Regions from separate parts of the Paenibacillus sp. FSL H7-0756 genome, predicted to be linked through region 1. Evidence: riboswitches for the same ligand, from Rfam matches in the RefSeq annotation. Region 1 holds a riboswitch; each other region holds the start of a gene.

The links. A riboswitch is a leader RNA that binds a small molecule or an ion and turns the genes downstream of it on or off. The one in region 1 is predicted to bind cyclic di-AMP.
Positions count from the first base shown of each region.
Region 2: it holds a riboswitch for cyclic di-AMP, as region 1 does, so the genes downstream of both, NST04_RS03090 (C40 family peptidase) here and NST04_RS19415 (alpha/beta fold hydrolase) in region 1, are expected to answer to the same signal.
Region 3: it holds a riboswitch for cyclic di-AMP, as region 1 does, so the genes downstream of both, NST04_RS18795 (APC family permease) here and NST04_RS19415 (alpha/beta fold hydrolase) in region 1, are expected to answer to the same signal.

Region 1 covers NZ_JBBOVT010000002.1:588,868-594,107, reverse strand. Annotated here, with positions in the region: gene NST04_RS19435 (Na+/H+ antiporter subunit D) at 1-1,057, shown strand, start outside; gene NST04_RS19430 (Na+/H+ antiporter subunit E) at 1,063-1,545, shown strand; gene NST04_RS19425 (Na(+)/H(+) antiporter subunit F1) at 1,545-1,838, shown strand; gene mnhG (monovalent cation/H(+) antiporter subunit G) at 1,828-2,187, shown strand; cyclic di-AMP (ydaO/yuaA leader) riboswitch at 2,185-2,317, shown strand; gene NST04_RS19415 (alpha/beta fold hydrolase) at 2,325-3,137, shown strand; gene NST04_RS19410 (TrkH family potassium uptake protein) at 3,217-4,575, shown strand; gene NST04_RS19405 (arsinothricin resistance N-acetyltransferase ArsN1 family A) at 4,657-5,154, opposite strand; gene NST04_RS19400 (arsenite methyltransferase) at 5,170-5,240, opposite strand, start outside.
Region 2 covers NZ_JBBOVT010000001.1:705,483-710,722, reverse strand. Annotated here, with positions in the region: gene NST04_RS03105 (4a-hydroxytetrahydrobiopterin dehydratase) at 46-321, shown strand; gene NST04_RS03100 (c-type cytochrome) at 453-809, opposite strand; gene NST04_RS03095 (GNAT family N-acetyltransferase) at 936-1,421, opposite strand; gene NST04_RS03090 (C40 family peptidase) at 1,703-2,194, opposite strand; cyclic di-AMP (ydaO/yuaA leader) riboswitch at 2,199-2,341, opposite strand; gene NST04_RS03085 (C40 family peptidase) at 2,729-3,157, opposite strand; cyclic di-AMP (ydaO/yuaA leader) riboswitch at 3,215-3,353, opposite strand; gene NST04_RS03080 (hypothetical protein) at 3,566-4,399, opposite strand; gene NST04_RS03075 (M1 family aminopeptidase) at 4,409-5,240, opposite strand, start outside.
Region 3 covers NZ_JBBOVT010000002.1:462,199-467,438, reverse strand. Annotated here, with positions in the region: gene NST04_RS18800 (ABC transporter substrate-binding protein) at 72-1,121, opposite strand; gene NST04_RS18795 (APC family permease) at 1,296-3,113, opposite strand; cyclic di-AMP (ydaO/yuaA leader) riboswitch at 3,242-3,402, opposite strand; gene NST04_RS18790 (disulfide oxidoreductase) at 3,628-4,062, opposite strand; gene NST04_RS18785 (DsbA family protein) at 4,059-4,823, opposite strand; gene NST04_RS18780 (ATP-binding protein) at 4,917-5,240, opposite strand, start outside.

The DNA of each region.
Region 1 (5,240 bases):
GATTTCTTCATATGCCCTTATCTCCCTTGGAGGGACCAAGCTGCAGTTACGGGAGACAGCGAAATACCTGCTGATCAATATTGTGTCGTCAACGTTGTTTGTAGCAGCTGTAGCGTATCTGTATGCGGCAGTAGGGACGCTGAATATGGCGCATTTGTCACAGCGTATTGCTGAAGCGGGGCAAGGCGGTATATTGAACGTAATTGCTGTGCTTTTTTTAATCGTATTCTCCTTAAAAGCGGGGCTGTTCCTGTTCTATTGGCTCCCGGGATCGTACGGCGCACCGCCTTCGGCGATCAGGGCACTATTTGGTGCTCTTCTTACCAAAGTAGGACTATATGCCATTATCCGCACGTTCACCCTGATGTTTGTGAATGATACCAGTCTCACGCATAGTTTGATCGCCTGGATGGCTGCGGCAACCATGATTCTGGGCAGCATAGGGGCAGTGGCCTACAAGGATATCCCTCGGATTCTTAATTATAATGTCATTATTAGTGTCGGATTTGTGGCTTTCGGGCTTGCTGCAGGTACCGGGGATTCGCTGAACGGAGTCATCTTCTATCTGCTTCACGATATGCTGGCTAAAGGGCTCCTGTTTATACTGGGCGGATTAATCATCTCCGCAGCAGGAACAGATCGTTTGAGTGGAATGGGAGGCATGATTAAGAAATACCCGCTCCTGGGCTGGATGTTCTTTATATTGACCCTTGCTCTGGTGGGGATTCCGCCGCTGAGCGGTTTTGCCGGAAAGCTGCTGATCATCCGCGGAGCTTTGGATGCCGGTATGCTGACACTGTCTCTTATCGGTCTCGGCTCAAGCTTTATGGTGCTGTATTCCTTAATCAAGATGTTCAGGCTGGCCTTCTGGGGAAATGAACCTCAGAGAGAACTGCCTGCTGTGAACCTGAAGAGAGCTTCTGCTGTCGCCGCTGCACTGCTTGTGCTTGTCATTGCAATGGGTATTGGAGCAGATGCTCTATATGCCTATGTAGCACAGGCCGGAGAGGTTCTGGCTTCACCTGCGGAATACATTCAAGCCATACTGAAGGAGTAGATATAATGGCTCTACAATTCTTGTTTAATCTGTTAGTTGCTTTATTGTGGATGGCAATCAATAATAGCAGCTCCGGCGCCACTTTTCTTATCGGGTTTCTGCTCGGCATAGGGATGCTGCTGTTATTCAGAAGATCCAAGCCTCAGGCCCGGCCATTTTATTTAAAACGCCTATGGTCCATATTCAAGCTGCTGCTGATCTTTATCCGCGAATTGACCATCTCGAACTTTGTGGTAATTTATCATATTCTTCGTCCGAAGCTGGCGATCCGCCCTGGAATATTCGCCTATGAGACGGCGTTAACCTCAGCCTGGGAAGTTACACTGTTGTCTTGTCTAATATGTCTGACTCCTGGCACGCTGACCCTTGATGTGTCGAGGGATGGGAAGACCCTATTTATTCATGCCATTGACATCAAAGATGCTGAGGAAATGGTGAAGCAGATCCGGGGTAATTTCGAACAAGTGATCATGGAGGTGACCCGCTGATGGTCTCCGTACTATTAACTACCGCATTGATCATTCTGGGAATGGCCATACTCGCGTGCCTGTTCCGGCTTCTGAAAGGACCTACCCGTTCGGATAGGGTGGCCGCCCTAGATACGATAGGCATTCATGTACTGGCTATGATTACTGTCATTAGTATGCTGCTGGATACCCGCAATTTTCTTGAGGTAATTCTGGTTATAGGTATTCTGACGTTTATTGGAACCACTGCACTCGCAAGGTATATCGAACGTGGGGTTGTTGTGGAAGAAGGAGGGGAACTGCATGACAGGTGAGTTGTTTAGCTCGATTCTAGTGGTGCTGGGCGCCATTTTTTGCGGCATCAGTGCCTTTGGCCTGATCCGGCTGCCCGATGTCTATCTGCGTTCACATGCGGCCACCAAAAGCGCAACGTTCGGGGTGTTATGTTTACTGGGCGGCGGCTTCCTTTACTTTTGGTTCAAAGATGGAGAGATCAGTGTCAAGCTGCTGCTGGCGATTCTTTTTGTATTCATCACTTCGCCGGTCGCAGGCCATCTAAATGGCCGGGCGGCCTACCGTTCGGGCGTTCCCTTGTGGAAAAACAGCGTACAGGATGATCTGCTGACCCATAAGGAAAGAAGTAAGGAGCAATCTGAGAAATGATATTTGCCGCTGAATTCCTGTAAAGGAAACGGGGGAACCAAAAGTTCCGGGGTGAATCTCGAGAATATCGAGTAGGGCTACTCAGGTCCGAATCCGTCAGCTAACCCCGTAAGCGTTCATGAGAGGGGAATCCTGCAGTGCCTATTGTTGATGTCAACGGAACAACCTTGTATTATGAGATATCGGGTAGCGGTCTGCCCATCGTTTTTATCCATGATTATTCGACCTCCCACCATCTTTTTGAACCACAGGCGGAATATTTCAGTAAGCGCGCGAAAGTAATTGTCTATGATCTAAGAGGAAACGGGCTGTCAGGGAAGATGAATGTTGAGATTGGCCGGATCGTAGACACTCAAGTTGAGGATCTAAAGGCATTATTAGATAAGCTGGATGTAGAAAAGATTGTAATTGTAGCCTGCTCCAGTGGAGCTATACTTGCCCAGAAGTTCGCCTATCTATTCCCTGAGCGGGTGATTACCATGATTTTGGTGGATAGTTATTTTCAAGGTGATTACTCTGCTAGCGGAAGTAAGTTGAAAGAAGCGTTGCAGTTCTGTGCCTGGATTTCTCATTATCTCCCTGCTGAAATGTTTATCAAGCCTTTACGTATCACCTATCACAGATGGCTCTTGGCTTACCATATCTTGAGAAAAGAGCTTATGCATAAACGGACGACAGAATGGATTAAGCAACGCATGGCGTTGAAGTATTCGGACGGTTACGGGTTTGCGCTGCGGCTGCAAATTCCGGTGCTGATCGTGTCAGGTAATCACAATGAGCGGGTGTTAGAGCAAGTTAAAAAAACAGCGGCTAAGTATCCCAAAGCTCATTTAGCGATCATCGAGAATGCCATGTATCCTAGTCACCTATGTCAACCGCAATTATTTAACCGGCTTTTGCTCGATTATCTAAAGGATCAACAGTGTTTTCAACAAGAGCTACCTGGCTGATACTCTCACTGGACACACACCCTTGAAGGTGACGCAGCGCTGTTTATTTACGAAAAGAATCATTACAGGAGCCAGTGATATGTTTACAAAAAGGTACCTTTGGTTTACTCGAAAACTCAGTCTAACCTCATCAAGAATTATTCTTTTAGGTTTTGCTGTAACCATCATTCTGGGGACAATTATGTTGTCCTTACCGGTATCTTCATCCACCGGAACTAGTGTGGGATGGCTAAATGCATTATTTACCTCAACTTCAGCTGTGTGTGTCACTGGACTGGTGGTGCTGGATACAGGAACCGACTTCTCCAACTTTGGACAAATCATTATCCTGCTCCTCATTCAAATCGGAGGATTAGGATTCATGACGTTCAGTGTTCTAATTGCCGTAATTCTGGGGAAGAAGATTGGGCTGAAGGAGCGTTTACTCATCCAGCAATCTTCGAACTCCGTTGAAACACAAGGGGTCGTCCGGCTATCACTAAGCATTGTACTAATCTCATTTATCTTCGAAACTCTTGGGGCATTGTTGTTGACCATCCGGTGGGCGAATGACCTGGGTGTTGCCAAAGCCCTATATTATGGAATTTTCCATTCCATCTCGGCCTTTAATAACGCAGGTTTTTCATTATGGTCGGATAGTCTGAGCCGGTATGTTGGTGATCCGTTAGTCAATATTGTCATTTCATTTTTATTTATCATTGGTGGAATTGGATTTATTGTGATTCTGGATCTATACCGCAAGAGAAGCTGGAAGGCTCTGTCTTTTCACACAAAAATCGTGCTAATCACTTCAGGAGTGCTTTGTTTTGCAGGGTTTCTGGTCATATTTGTCTTTGAGCTTTTTAATACCAGAACATTTGGTACACTCACATGGGGGGAAAGAATCTGGGGTGGATATTTCCAGGGAGTGGTTACCCGCACAGCGGGTTTCAACTCCATTGATATTGGTGCGATGTTACCGGCGTCCCAGTTCTTTATGATCTTTCTGATGTTCATAGGAGCTTCATCAGGCTCGACAGGCGGGGGGATCAAGACGACCACCTTTGCGGTACTCATATTAAGCATCTTCTCAACCATCAAGGGGAATGCTGATGTGCAGCTGCTAAAAAAACGGATACCTCAAGATCTTATTTTCAGATCACTGGCTGTAATGACCATCTCCTTAGGCCTTGTTCTTGGAGCAACCTTTTTATTAACAATTACTGAATATACCCGCCATACGGATATTCTTGCTCTTTTATTTGAAGCTACATCAGCCTTTGGAACCGTGGGCATGTCCATGGGCTTAACCCCTGATCTGTCACCAATTGGTAAATGTATCATCATAGTTATAATGTATATTGGGAGACTGGGCCCTTTAACCTTAGCCTTTGCCTTGGCACAAAAAAGTGTTAAACAGAAGTACCGTTACCCAGAGGACAAGTTGCTGATTGGTTAGTAAGTAAGGAGTAGTTGGAACTGATTGAAAGGAGAAGTTCTTCCGTTTACGGGTAGAACTTCTCCTTTTTTATCTTCATTTTTATAGTAGAAGCTTCTCCATAATCATCACATCAATAAACGTTTTGTCTATAATCCCCTGCTTCTCCAATAGACCAACCTGCCGGTAGCCCATCTTCCGATACAACCCTTGACCACTCTCATTAAACGGGAAGGTAAAGAGAACGATTTTATAAAAGCTATTTTCCTTGGCCACCTTGTGCAAAGAATCCAGGAGCGAGTTGCCTACACCTTGGCCACGGAAGCGGCGATCAATGTAAACGGACAGGTCAGCTACCCCGTTATAAGCGCAGCGGAGGGAATAGGGATTCAGGGAGGCCCAGCCAATCACTTCACCTTCTCGTTCCGCTACAATAACGCTATAGCGGCCTTGATGATCTTTGAACCACGCCTCCATATAAGAGAAATCTTTCGTCTCTGTTTCAAGTGTAGCGATTCGATCCTCGATTCCCTGATTATAGATTCGGAGGATACTACCGATATCTTCTGGTGTGGCCTGACGAACAGTTAATGTAGTGATCAATTGAACATCCCCTTAAGATTGTTTTCTCGCTTTAATCACAGTAGAGACGATGTATTGCTCAACGTTCGCACCGGGAACCCAAT
Region 2 (5,240 bases), on a different contig from region 1:
AGAGCAGGCTCAAGAAACCGTTAACTTAGCAAGGGAGGAAACGAATTGCAATTAACTGAGGAACAACTGCAGGAGCAGATCGGCAAGCTTGAGGGCTGGAAGCTGGAGAGGGATAGGCTGGTGCGCAAATATATGTTCAGTGAATATATGAAGGGGATTGCTTTTGTAGATGAGGTAGCTACAATTTCGGAGGCCTTTGACCATCACCCGCATATCACTATTGATTATAAGACGGTAGTTCTGCGGCTGGCTGCAGATGTGGAGAAGCTTGATCTCCGCCAGGCGCATGAATTTAATGAGGCATTCGAGAAGACCCGCTAGAGGACAAGGCCCCTATGAAGACAACAGGAATATCTGAATAATAGAAATGCCCGTGCAAGGATCATTCGTTATCCTAGTCACGGGCATTATACATTTGGAATGAGGAGCATGGTGTTAGTACAGGATGCGGATTATTTCTTCTCCGCCAGCCATAGAGCTACATTGGCAATCTCTTCAGGGGCCAGCCTGTCTTTGAAGGAAGGCATCTGTCCGCGGCCCTTGGTGACTATGCTGTAAATCTGAGCTGCGTCATGCGAAGCGCCTTCCTGCTGCAGGCTGGGTCCCGCCCCGCCCTGAAGCTGGTCACCGTGGCAGGAGATACAATTGGCCTTCACTGTGGCTTCTGCGCCCGCAGCGTCCAGCACAACTTCCGGCATAGTCGGCTTGTTCTGTTCGGCTACCTCGGATTTACCGGGTAAGGTAAACATTAAGATTACTGCAAAGGCACAGGCGGCAAAAAACAAACCGCTCATGATCCATTTCTGCATCTGCATCCGTCCCTCCATGTAAGCTGCTGACTCCATTATAGCGGATGGTGAAGCGTTATCATAGTATGTGTGTCAAAAAAATGAACACAAATGATCCATTTTTTGCAAAACAATCTGTTTCCGGTGCTATTCCTCATAGACCATGCAATAAAAAGGCTTATTGCCGGTCGGAGTGCGGCGTTCATAGGTATCCGTTATAGTGAACCCGCATTTCTGGTAAGCGCGGATGGCGCGCTGGTTCCAGGTCAGCACCTCCAGGTCGATCTCACGCTCCGGGTAACGCGCCCGTGCTGCCTGAACAATAGCTTTCATGAACAGATGCCCCATGCCGTGACCGCACAGCTCGGGCCGCATTCCAACACCAAGCCGGACTACCCCCTCCATCGGAAAGAGCTGGGCGAAGCCGCACAGATCCCCCTGTCCGTTCACTACAGATACATATTGCTCACTTCGCAGCTGCGGGTCTCCGAACTCCACGCCCAGCGCCTGCATCTGCTCCCAGGACATCCAGCCGTAAATATTATACGGAGGCTTGTAGCTCCACTCACAGATCTCAGCGGCATGCTGCGGCTCCATAGGCACCACATAAAAGGTTAGCGGGGAGCTTATCATTAGGCGAGGCCTCCTTCCAGACGAAACGGTACCATCCTTTAAAGAGGCGGCAAAGCCGTTTCTGCTTGTTCTTAATATTAATTATATACAAAAACGGCTAGTTTCGACGCAAATTCCTTGCGGAAATGCAGAAACTTGACAAACGCCAATAATTATTTTCCGAAAGTTCAGAATCGGTGTTTTACAAATATAGAGGCGGGTAAGTAATTTTATAGACAAAAAAAAGCCCTTCTCCAAGATTTCGGCAAAAATCTCGGAAAAGAGCGTTTGGTTACAAAGGATTATTGTACATCATCATTGTCTTGGGAATCCGAAGCTACATTCTTGTAAGCATCTGTACTCATGATTCGTTTGGCGCCAACGTAACGGTTGACGTAATAGCTGTCACTCAGCGAACTGATGGTTACACCACGTGAGGAAGAGGCATGGGCGAATTCGCCGTCACCGACATAAACACCGACATGAGACACGCCTTTACCATTGGTATTAAAGAATACAAGATCGCCCGGTCTCATCTCGTCACGGGACACGGCAGTGCCCATCTGATACTGGGAGCCGGATTGATGGGGCAGGTTAATGCCGATCTTATCAAAAACATACATTGTAAATCCGGAGCAATCAAACCCGTTAGTTGATGTACCGCCGGACACGTATTTGGTTCCGATGGCTTTGTCAATCACTTTATCCATTTTGGAATCCGCGAAAGCGCTTCCTGCTCCGATGGTGAAGATAATGGACAAGCTTAGTACTGCGGCTGCTAGCTTCTTCTTCAAAAGTAAATACCCCTTCCAATGCCTACGAGGTTAGCTTAAGGGTTCGGTTGAAGGTCCCCTATGACCCCTCTTAGAATAGGAGGTCAATTCACCCAAAGTGGTTCCCCCGTTTCCCTAATTCATTAAGGAACTCGGCACGACTGTTGATTAGGATTAGCGGTTCATTCAATACATGACAAAACCTTTGTTAAAAGCGATTCAATAATTACAAAAATGTTACTAAAAGCTCACTGCGATAATTGTAACAAAGACTAATGCGCTTGGCAATCACTTATAACATATTAATGCATCTTTTTTGCTGTTTTTTAGAGTTATAGCCCTTTCAAAAGACTCATATCTATGCGCAGGGATTATTTTATATGATTTTTTCTTTGTTTTTGCAAGAAAATGCTGTTTCAAGGCTGTGGATTCGGGTAAAAGGTAGAATAAGGAAAAGGAAAAACCCGGAAATGATTACGGCAATAATCATCCCGGGCTCGTATAAGTTACATTTAGTTGTTAGAGGCGGAAATATTCGGGGTATGCTTCAAGGGTTCAATCGTAAGCGACAGCTTGGTAGGCTGTTGTGCTCATTACTCGTTTGGCGCCAACGTAACGGTTGGCCCAGTAGGACTGGCTCATCGAACTGATGGTTACACCACGTGAACTTGAGGACTGTGCGAACTTCCCGTTTCCAACATAAATACCGACATGGGACACTCCATTACCCAGGGTATTGAAGAACACGAGATCACCGGAACGCAGATTGCTCTTGGATACACTTGTTCCAACTTTGTACTGTGCTTTGGAGGTACGGGGCAAGGTAAGTCCGACATTTTTAAATACATACTTGGTAAATCCGGAACAGTCGAAGCCGCTGGTGGTTGTGCCCCCGGTTTTATACGATGTTCCAATGGTTTTTGAAATCACAGTATCCATTTTGGAATCTGCGAAGGCACTGCCTGCTCCGAGTGTGAATACCATCACAAGACCTAGTGCTGCTGCGGTGCATTTTTTCTTGAAATTCTGACTAATCAAAAGATGTACTCCTTCCAGGGCCTGCGAGGTTAGCTTAAGGATTCGGTAGAAGGTTCCCCTATGACCCCTCTAAAGCGAGATCAATTCACCCAAAATATGGTTCCCCCACTTCCCGGTGCAGGGAATTCGGCGTTTTGTGCACCAGAACAGTGACTTATCGGCATTGATTAAATTGCAATAGTTACGGAAGATTTTGCTTTAAATATTACAAGTTTGTTACTACTAGTACAGCCATCATTGTATCAGAGGATTTAGCCTTTTGCAAATGCTTTTGTCCTCCGGTTCAAGCAAAAAAGAGTCCTGCTCCCTGATAAGGGGCTGTGACTCTCTTTAGTATGCCGCTTCAGCAGCTTATTATTGCGGAAATGATTTACTGGACCAGAGGTGATACTGGGCAGCGATTCCCCACATATTGAACAGCGTGGAGGGCAGCGGAGCTGCCTGGCGGAGCATAAGTGCCGGCAATCCGGGATAGAACAGAGCAGAGGCGCTGCAGAGCAGAATTACGGCCAGGCTTCCCGCCCCCAGAATGACGGAAATACCGATCGAAGGCATCAGCACCTTCAGGCAGATTAGCAGCGAGGAGAACATGCCGGTACCTGCGGTATAGCCGAACTGCATATAGAGCAGAAGCTTGCGGACAAGGAAGAGATAGAGCAGCCAGCCCATTACATAAGGCACCAGCCTGAGCAGGAGCTGTACATCGAGAACGCCGCTGAGCAGATGACGGTACATACGCGGAAGCAGCCAATAGAGCGGCAGGAGGGTTAGCGCCCATTCAGCGAGGCTGAACATCAGCACCGGCAGCCCATATTTTCTCATTCCGGGAAAAAAGAACAGTCCCCGCGCTCCGTCGCGCTCCTGGTGAAGCTCGTGCAGCAGCCCTGCACGGATAAAGGGAGTCACCAGCAGCCTTAGCACTGTCAGCGCCAGCAGCATCCATAGCCAGTGCTGGACGGCAGGGTCGGTGTGCAGCGCGGTCTTCCCTTCGATATAATACAGCAGCCTGCCTATTCCGCTGCCGCCGGCATTTGCATCCGGGTAGCGGAGCAGGACAGGGACAACCGCGCTTTTAATGAATTTGTACAGGAAATATCCCCAGAACAGCCGGTAGATAAATAGCAGAATCAGTATATAGAACTGCTCTTTCATGCTGATCCAACCGCGGGCAATTGAACTTTTCACCATTCCTTCACCTCACCAGACAAGAGTTCCGAGCAGGGTTTCAAGCAGAGCAGATGCGCTAAGCGTCCAGCGGGAGAGTGTACGCGGCTCGAGCTCCGCCATTCTGAAATTATTTAGATGCCTGCTCTCCAGCAGAATGGAATGCCCCGGATCGATCTCTGCGGAGACCAGCGGCGCTTTATATGCTAACTCAAAGGAGGTTGCCTTACCCTCGCCATTCCAGTATTGCTGCACAGTGTACCCGTCTGCGAAGGTGAATTTAACGGGAACATCGGGGTACAGGCTGCCCTTATTGCTTACATCGACCACAGCGCTATAGCGGCTGCCCCCGCCATCGCTGTTGTCCGGTTTGACCGTGAGCCTGATATCATCAACTGCGAAGTCGGGTGCACCCCCGCTATAGACATACCGTTCAAAATAAGTCTGCCAGGATTGCTTGGTCACTTTCTCCACAACCTTCTGGAAGTCGGCGGTGGACGGATGCTGGAAGCGGTATTTGCGGGCATAAGCGGCGAGGATGGCATCCATATTCTTGGTCCCCGCGATCCGTTCGATATCCTTCAGCACCAGCTTGCCGCGAATGTACACATTGCGTGTGTAGGCATCATCACCAGTATATTTCCAGGTCTCCAGCTTAAGGGGCTGTGAGGAGGACACCAGGCTGGACTGCAGCGGGAGGCTAGAGACAACACCATATTCCTGTTCCATCAGCCGGTCTTCGGCATAAGAGGTAAAGCTCTCATCAAGCCAGGCTTCTTCGAATTCATTACTGGCCACCAGACCGTAGAAATACTGGTGCCCGATCTCGTGGATGATTGTGCGCTCCAGGGAAGTGCCTGGTGAA
Region 3 (5,240 bases), 130 kb from region 1:
CTTAAAAAAGAGGCAGGCTTCTATATCCTGAGGACATAAAAGCCTGCACATTTCTCCGGCCGGTAAAGAACCTATTTGACAAAACTGCTCAGAATATCATCGATGGTCTTAGAATTGGCTATAGGACCGCTGTAAAGCCAGCTGGTATCTTTGCCGAATTCATGAACATTCCCTGCCTTAACGGCTGGAATTCCCTTCCAGACCGCCCCATCTGTAATTTCTGCTCCGTCCGCCTTATCACTGTTCACCAGAATGATATGCTCTGCAGTCAGCTCTGACAATTTCTCAAGTGAAATCGGGTTCCACGGTGCTCTGGACTCCGCAGGAATATCGGTCACGAGATTCGGGAGCTTCACTCCAAGATCGCCATATAATACTGCACCGCTGCTGCGGGTCTCGTCCACGATGAAGAAATTCTTGGACACCAGCCACAGAACAGCTACCGAATCATCACCAATTGCCGCTGACACAGCCGCTTTGGCCGAAGCCGCTTTCTGGTCATAGTCTGCAATAGCCTTCTCAGCTTCTGGTGTTTTATTAAGCAGCTCACCGATTTTGAGCGTAGCCGCGCGCCAGTCACTGCTGACTTCGTCGCCCAGTACATAGGTTGGTGCGATTTTGTTCAGCTGGTCATAAAGACCGTTCTGAACCGAGCCTTCCGACTGGACGATGTGGAAATCAGGAGTGAAGCTGGTGACGGCTTCCAGCGGCAGGTCATAGCTGATCGGCGGAACATCCTTAAGCTCAGCATCGAGGTATTTCTGAGTACCATTCTTCGTAGACCATTGGGCAACCGGAGTCACGCCGAGTGCTACCAGATAATCTTCCAGATAAGAAGCAATGACACGCTGTGGGTTAGCGGGAACAGTCACCTTATGCCCCATCGCATCCGTTACGGTCTTCTCCACCGCAGGTGCGGCAGTTGCTGCAGGCACCGCAGTGGCATCCGCAGTGGCATCCGCAGTGGCTTCCACGGTTGCTGCAGGTGCAGTGCTTGCTCCACCGTTACTGCCTGCATTGCTATTATTATTTCCGCAAGCGGATAGCAGCAGTGTTGTAGTCATAAGTCCGGCCACCGCCAGCTTCCCGCTTCTTGATCCTTGCAGGTTGAACGAAAACATTGAATACCCCTCCTGTATGTTACCCTCATGATTGGCAAAAGCTCTGTTACTTTCTTCTTGTCTATACTGATGATATTGATTCTCATTCTCTATGTCAACCAATAACTTATAGTAACGGCAAAACGGCCGCCTCCGCAATAAGCAGAAACAGCCGTCTTCCTATAATCCTCTATATTATTTATGCAAATGGAAAGGAACCGTGGCGATGACAATGTCCTTCTGATTCATTAAATAAGAGCGGATGAACAAGCTGGTCTGATTATGCAGCACTGCCTGCCACCAATGCTTGGTCACGAATTGCGGAATCAGGACAGTAATATGATCCGTTGAAGAGGTCTTCCACTCTACTGTATCGATGAACTTCACCAGCGGGCGGATAATACTGCGGTAACGGGAGCGCAGGACGATCAGGCGAACTCCGGGGTTCCACTCCTCCCACTTTTGCTCCATCTTGTGAATCTCTTCTTCATCGAAGCCTACATATACAGCGACCACATTATCGGTCAAAGACTTCGCATAGCTGATCGAATGCAGTACAGCGCGGGTCACACCGGCGACAGGAACGACTACGGTGCTTCCTTTGATACAAGGCTTATCTGTTGCCGGACAGATTCGCAGCTGATCGGCAATATTCATATAATGGCGGTGAATCCGGTGGAACACGATAATGACGACCGGCAGGAAGATGAAAGCCATCCACACGCTGGAGAATTTGGTGATGATGAAGATCATGGTGATCGTTAATGTAGTTAGCATCCCGACCGTATTCACGGCGAACTTGCTCTGCCAGCCTTGCGGCTTCGTTCTGTACCATTGGACCATCATGCCAAGCTGCGATAGCGTGAACGGAATGAATACCCCTACTGCATATAATGGAATAAGTCCTTCTGTATTCCCGTGAAACGCCGCTACCAGCACTGCCGACATGACGCCGAGGAAAATAATACCGTTGGAGAAGCCGAGCCGGTCGCCGCGCACCATGAAGGCATGGGGCAGATATTTGTCTTTGGCGAACATGAACGCCAGCAGCGGGAAGGCTGAGTATGCCGTATTGGCTGCCAGGAACAGGATAACCGCCGTAATCCCCTGAATGAAGAAGTACAGCCCGCCCCGGCCGAAGGTAGACTCGGTAATCTGTGAGACCACGGTAGCCTTCTCATCAGGCATGATGCCGTACCAGTAAGCGAGCAGCGTAATGCCTGTGAACATCACCCCGAGAATGAGGCCCATGAGCATCAGCGTTTTGGCTGCATTTTTCTCCGCCGGCGCTTTGAAGTTTGGAATGGCATTGGAGACAGCCTCAACCCCGGTCAGAGCCGAACAGCCGGAGCTGAATGCCTTCAGCAGCAGAAACATACTCACGTTCGACACCGCCGAGCCAATCTCAGGAACCTGGGCATGAGCCCCGCCGGTTACATATTTGAAAATCCCTGTGATAATCAGCACGAAGATGGAGACGACGAACAGATAGACCGGGATAGCGATGAACGAAGCCGATTCGGTCACCCCGCGCAGGTTAACAATCGTTAAGAGCAAGATAACAGATACCGCTATGAGGACACTATGATTATGCAGATTTGGAAAAGCTGAAGTGATCGCATCCGTCCCCGCCGAGGCGCTTACCGCCACCGTCAGAATGTAATCCACCAGCAGAGAGCCGCCGGCCAATAAGCCGGTATGCACCCCCAGATTGCTTTTGGCGACAATGTACGCGCCCCCGCCCTGGGGATAAGCGAAGATCGTCTGCCGGTAGGATAAAATCAAAATAGCCAGCAGGCCCAATACGGCTAATGCAATTGGCAATGAGTACCAGATGGCGGTGAACCCGGCGGCCACCAGTACGATTAGAATTTGTTCTGTTCCGTAGGCTACAGACGAGAGCGCATCAGAAGACAGGACAGCCAGTGCTTTCACCTTGGATAACTTTTCATGATCGAGTTCGTTCGACTTCATCGGACGCCCGATCAATAGTCGTTTTACCTTGCTTACCATTGTAGTAACAGTTCCTCTCTTGGTTAAGTTGAAACGGGTTTCCCTGCGCTGTTTTCATAAGTGGATTTCATTAATGCAGGCACCAAAATAAGCATACGGAAATGATCCGCATGCCTTAGAGTGCATGGTCATTATCCCACTGCTGGCTTACGAGGTTAGCTGGCGGATTCGGACTGTGGTAGCCCTACGGTTACAGGCCCTGGCGGCCCGCTCCGATTCACCCCTTTTGGCCTTGGCCAAAGTGTGGTTCCCCCGTTTTTCCATCCGGAAAATTCAGCGCATATTCAACTTCTCACAAGGACTAATATTAAGCTACAACGCATCTTCCGTAAAGCGTGGAAACAAATGAAAAAAGAATGAAAAGCACTCAAAACAACCAAATTCATCATCCGGTATGTCTTGATCTTTCATTCTCTTTCATTATCCCTTTAACACGTGATTTTACAGGGTTTTTGTATAATATTTTTTGCTAAAATTAAGGGCATTCTCTTCTCTTCCTTCTGCCGTCAGCTACTTACTCTGCAGGCTCCTCTTTGCGTCCTGTCCAGAGCAGAATGGAGATTAAGGCAAAGGCTATAAGTGCAAGCAGAGGGACCGTTACAAATCCGAACCAATTCAGATAATCCTTGTTGCACGGTACGCCAATGGTGCAGGGAAGCACCTTGCTGAGCGCCGGAATTTTCTGCTCTGCATAGTGATAAATAGAGATGCAGCCGCCGATCAGACTAAGAGGAAGCACATAAGGAATGATCCGCTTGTCCGCCCGGTAGGTGGCGATCCCCAGCAGGAACAGCTGCGGGTACATGAAGATCCGCTGGAACCAGCACAGCTTGCACGGCTCGTAATGCAGGACCTCACTGAGATACAGGCTGCCCGCTACAGCTACCACACAGACGAACCAGGCCAAGTAGAGACAATTACGCCGGCAGAAGGCAGAGAAGGCGGTCATTGGGCGGCCCCTGCTCCCGCTGCTGCTGTTGCTGCCTGAATCTGGGCGTCAATCGCCTCCATATTGAAGGGCTCGTTCACCTTGATGCCGTTCACGTACAAGGATGGCGTATTCGTTACGCCCGTATCGGAGCCAAGCTGAATATCCCGGTCCAGTTCCTTCGCATAGGTGCGGTCATCAATATCCTTGCGCAGCAGGTCATAATCCACCGGCAGCTCCAGCTGCTTGGCGAGACTCACCATGAAGTCGGGCGTAGCCCACTCCTTGTCTTCATTCCCCTGGTTGGCATAGATCGCATCGAAGTATTTCCAGAACGCTTCCTGGTTCTGATGATACACCGATAGCGCTGCCAGGGAGGCCGTTCTGGAATCCTTGCCGATGAAGGCCAGATTCACGAAATAGAAGGCTGCTTTATTCTGATCTACATAACCTTGAACGATCTGCGGTTTGATCACACCGGTGAACTGGGCGCAAGCCGGACATTTGAAATCACCGAATTCCACAATTTTGACCGGAGCATCCTCCTTGCCGAGCCGCATCATTTCACTGTAATTGAAGGCAACCGGCTTACTGTCTGTGCCTGCAGGCGAAGAGTCCTTCGAAGCAAGCATGAATAAGCCTACAAAAATAATAACGACGATGGCCACCGTACTCACGATCAGAATTCTCGTTTTCTGCTTCTGCTGTTCCTGCTCTGCCCTGCGCTTCTCCTGCTTACTCATCTGGGGAGCCATGACATTGTTCTTTTTTGTTTTGCTCAAAGAGAGTTCCTTTCCGTCCTCAGGACTGTCGTGATAAAAGAATAGTTACTTTCAAATTATATAATGTTAACTCTCTTGTTGGCAATCGCTGTCTTATACGGCTTCATTCTCCTCTGCTGACTCCCCGCCTCCTGTATCCTTGCCGAAAAATACCTCCGGGGAATGCTCCTGTGACTGCAGCTTAATTCTGAAGAAGAACTGTGTGCCGCCCCCTTCTGCCGGTTCTGCCCAGATCTCTCCTTGCATCAGGTCTACGAGCTTCTTGCAGATCGCAAGGCCCAGACCCGTCCCGGGGTATTTGCGGGTATGCGACCCGTCCACCTGTGAGAAGGACTGGAAGAGCAGCTGCAGCTTATCCGGTGAGATGCCAATGCCCGTGTCGCGCACCATGAATTGCAGCGCCTGAGCAGCCTCCCT